Linked DNA regions of Gottschalkia purinilytica. The protein of the gene in region 1 interacts with the protein of each later gene in a pairwise test. Links are inferred from orthologs where the notes say so. Each region holds a gene or a part of one and is shown on either strand. Other genes may lie near its edges.

What was found. The genes of interacting proteins can lie anywhere in the genome.
Region 2: the proteins of rlmN (region 1) and ftsZ interact in binary tests that used the Escherichia coli proteins (3 or more experiments, as listed by UniProt). The link is inferred for Gottschalkia purinilytica from one-to-one orthologs.

Annotation. Positions count from the first base shown.
Region 1 is NZ_LGSS01000005.1:49,819-55,506, reverse strand. The notes cover bases 1,337-4,240. They hold rlmN (dual-specificity RNA methyltransferase RlmN), read right to left. Parts: upstream 3,356-4,240; coding sequence 2,318-3,355; downstream 1,337-2,317. Other genes in these bases: rsmB (16S rRNA (cytosine(967)-C(5))-methyltransferase RsmB), read right to left, coding at 3,426-4,240; CLPU_RS06475 (Stp1/IreP family PP2C-type Ser/Thr phosphatase), read right to left, coding at 1,538-2,272; pknB (Stk1 family PASTA domain-containing Ser/Thr kinase), read right to left, coding at 1,337-1,521. Outside these bases: more of pknB, read right to left, coding at 1-1,336; more of rsmB, read right to left, coding at 4,241-4,763; CLPU_RS06460 (zinc metallopeptidase), read right to left, coding at 5,078-5,688.
Region 2 is NZ_LGSS01000001.1:67,208-71,552, reverse strand. Bases 1,393-4,345 are described here. They hold ftsZ (cell division protein FtsZ), read left to right. Parts: upstream 1,393-2,298; coding sequence 2,299-3,393; downstream 3,394-4,345. Other genes in these bases: spoIIGA (sigma-E processing peptidase SpoIIGA), read left to right, coding at 3,544-4,345; CLPU_RS00385 (small basic family protein), read left to right, coding at 1,549-1,890; CLPU_RS00390 (DUF881 domain-containing protein), read left to right, coding at 1,393-1,547. In the rest of the region: CLPU_RS00400 (cell division protein FtsQ/DivIB), read left to right, coding at 1-58; CLPU_RS00395 (DUF881 domain-containing protein), read left to right, coding at 51-785; more of CLPU_RS00390, read left to right, coding at 810-1,392. UniProt on the Escherichia coli protein: Essential cell division protein that forms a contractile ring structure (Z ring) at the future cell division site. The regulation of the ring assembly controls the timing and the location of cell division.

The sequences.
Region 1 (5,688 bases):
TTCTTTACGACCTTTACTAACTACTAAATTTACTGTAGTTCCCCTAGAAACCTCATCTGATGGCTCTGGGTCCTGTTCTATTACTGTACCTTCTGGTAATTTACTATATTCGTATTCAACGTCTCCTTTTTCTAATCCTGCTTCTTCTAATAACTCTGTAGCTGCATCTATATCTTTGTTTATCAACTTCGGTACTTTTACATTTTCTTTCCCTTTACTTATAACAGCCCTTATAGTAAATCCTTCTTTTACTTTCTGTCCTTCTTCTTCACTCTGTCTTATTACATCGCCTTCATTATACTCGTCACTATATTCCTTACTGGTGACTTCAAATTTTAGTCCCCTATCTTCTACTTTCTTTTTAGCTGTTTCTTCTTGAAGTCCAACTATATTTGGAACTTGCACCTCTTTAGCTCCTAATAGTCCTTTTGAACCTAAAACTGCTAAAGCAACACCACATACTGTTAGGAATGCTAATATTATAGCAATAAAAGTTAACAGTTTATTAGATTTTCTTTTCTTAGGCTTCTTGTCTTTTTTAGAAGGTGCTTTTGTATTTTTAGCCTTTCTAGGTTTGATCTTAACATCTGATTCACCATCGATATCTCCATTAATATTATCTATCATATCATCATTAACTATAGGCATAACTTGAGTTGGAGAATCGCTAGAGTTATATGGCTCCTTTACTTGAGTATCTCCATGAATCTTAAATTCTTTTAGATCTCTTAGTAATTCTTTGATATTACTGTATCTCAACGTTTGATCTTTTTCTATGCATTTCATTATTATTTTCTCTAATCCTTTTGGAACAGAGCTATTTATTTCACTAGGTAATTTTGGTTGTTCTTGTATATGTCTTATTGCTACTGTTATAGGACTTTCTCCTTCAAAAGGAACAGTTCCTGTTATCATCTCATACATTACTATTCCTAAAGAGTATATATCAGATTTTTCATCTATATATCCTCCTCTAGCCTGTTCAGGTGAAAAGTAATGAGCGGATCCTATTATACTATTTGTATTAGTTATCGTAGTGCTGGTAGCAGCTCTTGCAATTCCAAAGTCTGTAACCTTTACTCTTCCATCCTCTGTAACCATTATATTATGAGGTTTTATATCCCTGTGAATTATTCCATTTTCATGAGCATTTCCTATAGCATCTGCTATATCCATACTTATATTTAACGTTTCTTCTATACTTAGTCCATTTTTTTCTTTTATAAGCTCTTTTAACGTTTTCCCCTTAATATACTCCATAACTATATAATGGATATTCTTATCCTCAAGACCTACATCATATACACTTACTATATTAGGGTGAGATAAACTAGCAGCAGCTTGAGATTCTCTTTTAAATTTAGTTATGAACTCTTCATCATTTACAAATTCTTCTCTTAGTATTTTTACAGCAACATATCTATTTAGGAGAGTACACTTTGCTTTATATACTAAAGCCATGCCTCCATCTCCAATTTTCTCTAAAATTTCATACCTATTACCTAATACTTTTCCTATCACTTATATCACCTCTATTCTATCCTACTTTTAAAACCATAACAGTAGTATTATCGATTCCACCAAGTTCATTTGCTGTATTAGCTAATACTGTACAAACATCTGTAAGATTAGATGAATTAAGTATTATTTCCTTAATCCTAGGATTACTTACCATATTAGTTAGTCCATCTGTACACAATAGGATAATATCCCCTTCTAAAAGCTCCCTAGTGACAATATCTGCCTCAACTTCTTTATCTGTACCTAAAGCCCTAGTTATAATATTTTTTTGAGGATGTACAATAGCCTCTTCTTCTGTTATAGTTCCTGCTCTAACTAATTCTGCTACTAATGAATGATCATGTGTGATCTGAACTAGCTCTTTGTTTCTTAATAGATATGCCCTACTATCTCCTACATGTCCAATGTATATTTCTTTTTCAAATACTATTCCCATAGTTAAAGTAGTTCCCATTCCTTTAAAACTAGGTTCTTTCTCAGCTTCACTTCGTATTTCTTCATTCGCTCTTTTTATTGATTCATTAATAAATTGAGCAATTTCTACTTCTTTGTTTAATATTTTTTCTTTATACTTTTCGTAAACTTCTTTCACCGCTCTAAGTGATGAATTGCTAGCAATCTCTCCAGCTTTATGCCCTCCCATACCGTCAGCTACTATAAAGATAGGAAGTTTTTCATCATCTAAATAATAATACGCATCTTGATTTATTTCTCTCATTTTTCCTATATCTGAACAAGCACAGATAAACATATTTACACCTCGCATTCTTTTACAACTATAAAAGCTAATTAGTTCTTATTTAGAAGATATGTAGTCTCTTCTTAATTGTCCACAAGCAGCATTTATGTCTGAGCCCATCTCTCTTCTAATTGTAGTAGCTACACCACCTTTTTCAAGTATGCTTTTGAACTCTTTAATTGATTTATCAATTGATTTTTTATGTTTAAACTCTTTTATAGGATTTAAAGGTATCAAATTGACATGGCACAACATACCTTTAAGAAGTCTTGTAAGTTCATTAGCATATTCTTGCTTATCATTAACATCCTTTATTAATGTATATTCAAATGTGACTCTTCTATTTGTCTTTTTAATATAATATTTACATGCATCTAGTATCTCAGATATCTTATATCTATTAGCTACAGGCATGATTTTTTTTCTTTCCTCGTCAAACGGTGAATGAAGGGATATAGATAAATTTATAGGTATTTCTTCATCTGCTAGTTGGTACATCTTTGGAACCAATCCACATGTAGAAAGAGTTATATGTCTATAGCTTAGATTTTGTCCTTTCTCATTGTGTATTATTTCTAAAAATTTTTTAACATTTTCATAGTTATCTAAAGGCTCTCCACTTCCCATGAGAACCACATTACTAATTTTGTTTCCTATATCTCTTTGTACAGAGTAAAACTGATCCAGTATTTCCCCAGGTGTAAGATTTCTAACTAGTCCATCCTTGGTTGAAGCACAGAAAGAACATCCCATCCTACAACCTACCTGAGTAGATATACAAATAGATATACCATGTTTATATTTCATCATCACACTTTCAATAATATTATCATCTTCTAGCAGAAAGAGATATTTTTTAGTTTCGTCAATATTTGAATCATATCTTTTTAATAGTTTTAGGCTCATTATATTACAGTCTTTATTTAGCTTGTCCCTTAGGTCTGTAGACAGTACAGTAATATCATCTATAGACTGTACTAGTTTATCATGTATCCATTTAAAAGTCTGCTCTCCCCTAAAGGCTTTTTCATTCATATCTAAGAACAATTGCTTTAGCTGATTTATTTCCATTGACTTTAAATCTATTTTTTTCAAAGAATCCCTCCTATGAAATATAAACACTATAATATTATATCATAATAATTAAAGGGTAAAGTTCAGATAATTACATTTTTATAAGTTTTGCTATGAAAAATCCATCTGTAGCATGAACATTTGGAAATAACTCTATATATCCTTCTTTAGGAGTTATTTTCTCAGAATTTTGAATCAAGTCGCTAAAATCTAACAATTTGAATTCAGTATTATTATCCAAAAATTTAGTTATTACATTTAAATTTTCTTCTTTATTTATAGTACATGTACTATAAATTAATATTCCTCCCTTTTTTAAGTATTTACTAGTGTTTTTTAATATTTGGTATTGTAGACGGCTAATTTCATCTATATTACCTTCTTCTTTTCTCCATTTTATATCAGGCTTTCTTCTAATAAGTCCTAGTCCTGTACAAGGAGCATCTACCAAGCAATAATCTGCCTTGTTTATAAGTGACTCATCTATATGTAATGCATCAAATTTTTGGGCGTTGATTATATTTATACCTAGTCTACTGGCATTTTCGTTTATAAGCTTTACTTTATGTTCATGTATATCTCTTGATATAATTTTTCCTTCATTATTCATTTTTTGAGCTATATGAGTAGATTTGCCACCTGGAGCACTACAGACATCTATTATAACACTATTTTTTTTAGGATTCATAATCTGAGCTACTAACATTGAACTCTCATCTTGAATCTGAAAGAGACCTTTCTTGAATTCTTCTGTTTCTGTTATATTTTGTGGCGAATTAACTACTATACCGTCTTCTGCATAATAGGTTTTTATAGCATTCATATTTTTTTCGTTTAATTTATTTAGGAGTTCATCTCTACTTATTTTTAATGTATTAACTCTTATGTTTAGTTTAGGTTTATCATTATTAGCTTTACACAGTTCTTCTGTAAATTCAAGTCCAAAGTCTTCAATCCATTTATTTATCATCCAAATTGGATGTGAATACTTTATTGACAAATATTTCTTAATGTCTTTTGATTTATCTGGTAATTTTATATCATTTTTATTTCTAACTATAGTTCTTAATATTCCATTTATAAAACCTTGAGCTCCTTTATTACTATATTTTTTACTTATCTTAACACACTCATTAACAGCTGCACTATCTGGAACTTTGTCCATAAACAATATTTGATATATTCCTATTCTAATAATTTCTTTAACAGTATTATTTATTTTTTTCAACTTAATTTTAGAAAAGCTTTCAATAACCCAATCTATATAGAGCTTGTTTTCTATAACTCCATATACTATTTCTCTTATGAAAGAAGAATCTCTATAATCCATACCATGTGTTTTTTTATTTATAGATAAATTGGAATATGCCTCTTTTTCATTTATTTCTATTAAAATCTTCAATGCTACTTCTCTTAGGTTTTTACTCATACGTATTCCTCCAGAACTAAAAACTATTATATTTATTATAGACAAAATAATCTTTTCTAATAGTATCTTTAAATGATTAAAATAGCAAAACTTTTTTTAGTATTCTAATTATATTAGTTTAAATTTTTAGTTATAAATTATAGTAGTTAATTTTTTAATAATTATATTTTTAAATAACTCTAATTTAATGTTGTGAATCCTATTGTATCATAAAATTACACTAAACTTGATTACTAATCTTTATTTAAAATCATTCTCCTATTTAAAAATTATACAATAAAAAAGGGCTAAAGCCCTTTTTATACAATTTCTTATTAATCTCTTCTATTAGACATAGATATAAGTCTAAACAATTGTGCAAGTGCAACTAGTGTAGCTGCAACATAAGTCATAGCTGCCGCACTTAGTACTTTTTTTGTAGGAGCTATTTCCTGCGGACTCAATATTCCCTGCTCTAAGTTAGCCATAGCTCTATTACTAGCATCAAATTCAACTGGTAATGTTATTATCTGAAATGCTACTATTGCAGCATAAAGTATGATTCCTACTTTAACTAATGGAGATGATGCTATTATTAATCCTAAAAATATAATCACCCACACAAATCTTGAACTAAACATTACTACAGGTACTATAGCATTTCTAATAGTAAGTGGTGCATATTCTTTAGAATGTTGTATAGCATGACCTACCTCATGTGCTGCTACTCCTAATGATGCCACTGATGTTCCATTATACACCTCTTGTGATAATCTTAAAACTCTTTTACTTGGATCATAATGATCTGTTAGCTTTCCAGGAGTCATTTCTATAGGAATATTATACAGACCATTTCTGTCTAGTATCTTTCTAGCAACTTCTGCCCCAGTATAACCTGACATACTTCTAACTTTTAAATATTTGTTAAATGTACCTTGAACTTTCG
Region 2 (4,345 bases), on another replicon or contig:
TAAATATGCTATTGTAGAGCAGGATGGCAAATGGGAGGATAGTAGTAATAATGAATAATATTAGAAGTAAAATAGCTATAACTGCAGTTTGTGTTATTTTAGGAATAGTATTAGCTATACAATTTAAAACAGTAGAAAATCTAGATTCCAATGTCATTCCTACACAAAGATCTAAGCAGATAGCTATAGAATATAAGAAGCTTAAAGATGAAAGAGAAAAAATGAGAAAAGAGTTAGACGAACTTGAAAAAAAAGTTGCACAATATGAAAAAGGTGAGGCAGATAAAGATACTTTTTTAGAAAATCTTTATAAAGATATACAAAAATATAAAATGCTAAGTGGATATGAAGATTTAAAAGGAAAAGGAATTACTATTCAAATTGATGATCCTCCTGCCGATGTTAAACTTGGTGATGATAAAAGTACAATAGTTCAAAATTATGAGCTTTTATTACAAGTTATAAATATTTTAAATGCTGCAGAGGCTGAGGCCATATCAATAAATGATCAGAGATATACGTCATTTACAGAAATAGTTCCAGCTGGAAATCACATTGAAATTAATGGGGTATCTTTTGGAGCACCTTTCGTAATAAAAGCAATAGGAAAGTCTGAAGATTTAGAAAGTGCACTTAGAGTAAAGGGCGGAATCATATGGTATATGGAAAAAGGATTTAACTTACAGGTCAATATTAAACAGGATAAAAATATTGTTATACCTAGATATAAAAGAGTAAAAGATTTTATATATTCAAAACCTTCAGAAGAGCAACAAAATAGATAACTAACCCTTTAGGAGGGGTTAATAATGATAAAACAAAATAAAAAAATCAAGATATCACTTACATTATTGTCAATATTATTAGGAATTTTACTGTCATTACAAATGAAGCAAAATATTGAAGATTATGATTTGGTTTCTCTTAATTCAATAGAAGTTATGAAAAATGAGGTAGAAAATTCTAGAAAAGAAATTGATGATTTGAACAAATTAGTTGAAAGCAAAAGCTTAGAACTACAAAATGTAAAGAAAGCTTTAATATCTGATGATAAATCTATAGAAGAAGTTATAGAAAAGCAAGTTAATGATTTAAAGATCATTGGAGGACTAGAAGATCTTACAGGACCAGGAATAAAAGTAGTAATATCAGATAATGATAACAAAGAAATATTAGGAAAAGATGTAAATCAAGATATAATACACGATGGAGATATTCAGGTTATACTAAATGACCTGAAAAAAGCAGGAGCAGAAGCTATTAGTATTAATGGTCAAAGAGTACTATCAAGATCTGAGATCAAATGTGGAGGTCCTATTATTAGAATAAATAAACGAAGTTCTGCAAATCCATTTGTTATTACTGCAATTGGAGATCCTAAGGCTTTATATGCAGCAATAAGTGCTCCTCAAAGCTATGGTTGGACATTAAAAGAAGTCTACAAGATAAAAGTAGATACAGAAATTAAGGATGAAGTATTTATCCCTAAGTATTATTGGAGGGATTCAGAATTTAAATATGTGAAACCCATAAAAGAAGGTGAATAATATGATTTTAGCTATTATTGGAATTTTAGTAGGTGCTATTATTGGTATATATCTACCGATAACATATTCTGCTAGTTATTCCCTATATATGTCAGTAGCGATACTAGCTTGTATGGACTCTGTTTTTGGTGGAATAAGAGCTATGATGGAAGGAAAGTTCAATACAGGAATATTTGTATCAGGATTTTTTGGAAATGCTATATTAGCTGCATTTTTAGCATATGTAGGTGATAGATTAGGAGTACCTCTTTATTATGCAGCCATATTTGCTTTTGGAGGAAGATTATTTCAAAACTTTGCGATTATTAGAAGATATGTATTCAACAAAAAAAACTCTAATTAATATAAAAATAATGTATTTAATTTAGATAAAAAAAGGGAATTCATTAATTATATTGAATTAATATATAAATAAACAAAAATATGAATACCTATGCCGATTTTTAGAATAGAAATTTATAGGCCAAATATTAGAAAGTATTTGATAATAACAAATTTAAATAAATGTGTAAAATTTAGAGGGGGAATGACCACTTAAGGCATGATATAAATGTAGAAAATAACAATTAATAAAGATTGTATAATAAATAAATTTTAATAATAATCTTAAGGTAAGCTAATTTAAAGACAGTATAATAAATGGCATCATTGATTAAAACTCTAGACATTATTTATATATTTATAATAAATGATGTCAACTATGAATTAACTTTTACTAAAGATTTAATTTTATACATAGGGAGGTCATAACGTGTTTGATTTTGATGTTGATATGGAACAGTTTGCTCATATAAAAGTTATTGGTGTTGGAGGTGGAGGAAATAATGCTGTAAATCGAATGATAGAAAATGAAGTAAAAGGAATAGAGTTTATTTCGATAAATACAGATAAACAAGCACTTCACTCTTCAAAGGCTGAAACAAAGCTACAAATAGGAGAAAAACTTACTAGAGGATTAGGAGCAGGAGCAAATCCTGATGTTGGAATGAAAGCTGCAGAAGAAAGCAGAAATGATATAATGGAAGCATTACAAGGGGCGGATATGGTATTTATAACAGCAGGAATGGGAGGAGGAACAGGAACAGGAGCTGCTCCTATAGTTGCTGAAGTTGCTAAAGAACTAGGAATACTTACTGTTGGAGTTGTAACTAAACCTTTCATATTTGAAGGTAGAAGAAGAATGATACATGCTGAAAGAGGAGTAGAAGAGTTAAAAAGTAGAGTGGATACTCTAGTAACTATTCCTAATGATAGGCTTTTACAAGTGGCAGAAAAGAAAACATCTATAGTAGATGCTTTTAAAATGGCTGATGATGTATTAAGACAAGGTATTCAAGGTATATCTGATCTTATAGCTGTTCCAGCACTTATAAATTTAGATTTTGCTGATGTAAAGACAATAATGTATGATCAGGGTCTAGCTCATATGGGTATAGGAAAAGCAAGTGGAGAAAACAGAGCGACTGAAGCTGCTAAACAAGCCATACACAGTCCTTTATTAGAAACATCTATAGAAGGAGCAAAGGGTGTCTTACTAAATATAACTGGCGGACCAAATCTAGGGTTATTTGAAGTTAATGAAGCCGCAGATCTTATAAGACAATCTGTAGATCCAGATGCTAATATAATATTTGGAGCAGGAGTAGATGAAAATCTTAAAGATGAATTAAAAATAACTGTTATAGCTACAGGATTTGACGGTAAACAAGAAAAAGTTGTTATAACTGAACAAAAAAATATAGAGAAAAAAGAAGAAACATCAAAACCAATTCCTACTAATGAAAGCAAAACTTTAGATAGTGATGACTTGGACATACCAACTTTCTTAAGGAGAAGAGATAGATAAACCTTTCTAGATAATTCTAGAAAGGTTTTTTTTTCGACTTCAGTAAATGACACAATTTTAAAAAAATATATTATATAATAGTCATAATTTCAATACTTAAAGAATAGAAGTAATAAGTAAGACTAGCTTTACAAAGGGGGTACTAAACTATTGTATATATATGCTGAATACCTCTTATTAGAAAATTTAGCTATAAATTATATCATTCTTTTTATAACTAAAAAGTTTTTAAAGGTGCATACGACACAGATAAGATTACTAATGGCATCTTTAATTGGAGCATTATATACATTTGTAGTATTTTATCCATCGCTTATATTTATGGCTAGATTTTCTTTTAAATTAGCTACTTCTATAATAATAATAATGATAGCTTTTAATCCAAAAAAATCTAGATCATTTATAAAAGTAATATCAGCTTTTTATCTAGTAGCTTTTGCTTTTGCAGGAACATCTTTAGCTTTATTTTATATAGCAGATATAGAGACATATGTAGGAGGAGGAATTTTTTATATAGCAAATTTTCAACTTAAATTTTTAATAATTTCTGTAGTCCTTATATGGATTTTATTTCAAATAGTTTGGGAATATGTAGAAAATAAAAATAATAAAAGAAGAGCATTTTTCCCTGTAATAATAAATTTAAATGGGAAAGAGATAGAAGTAACCGCACTTTTAGATACCGGAAATTCTTTAAAAGATCCTATATCTAAAATACCTGTTATTGTTGTTGAATTTTTAGCTATAAAAGATATACTACCAGACTCTATACAGAATATATTTTTAAAATATAAAGAAAATAGCTTAGATGCTGTGGTAGACACTATGAGCTGTGCTTCAAATCAAATGAAATTTAGAATAATACCATATAAATCACTAGGTAAAGAAAATGGATTACTTTTGGGATTTAAACCAGATAAAGTGATAGTAAAGTCAGAAAGAAGTACACTTA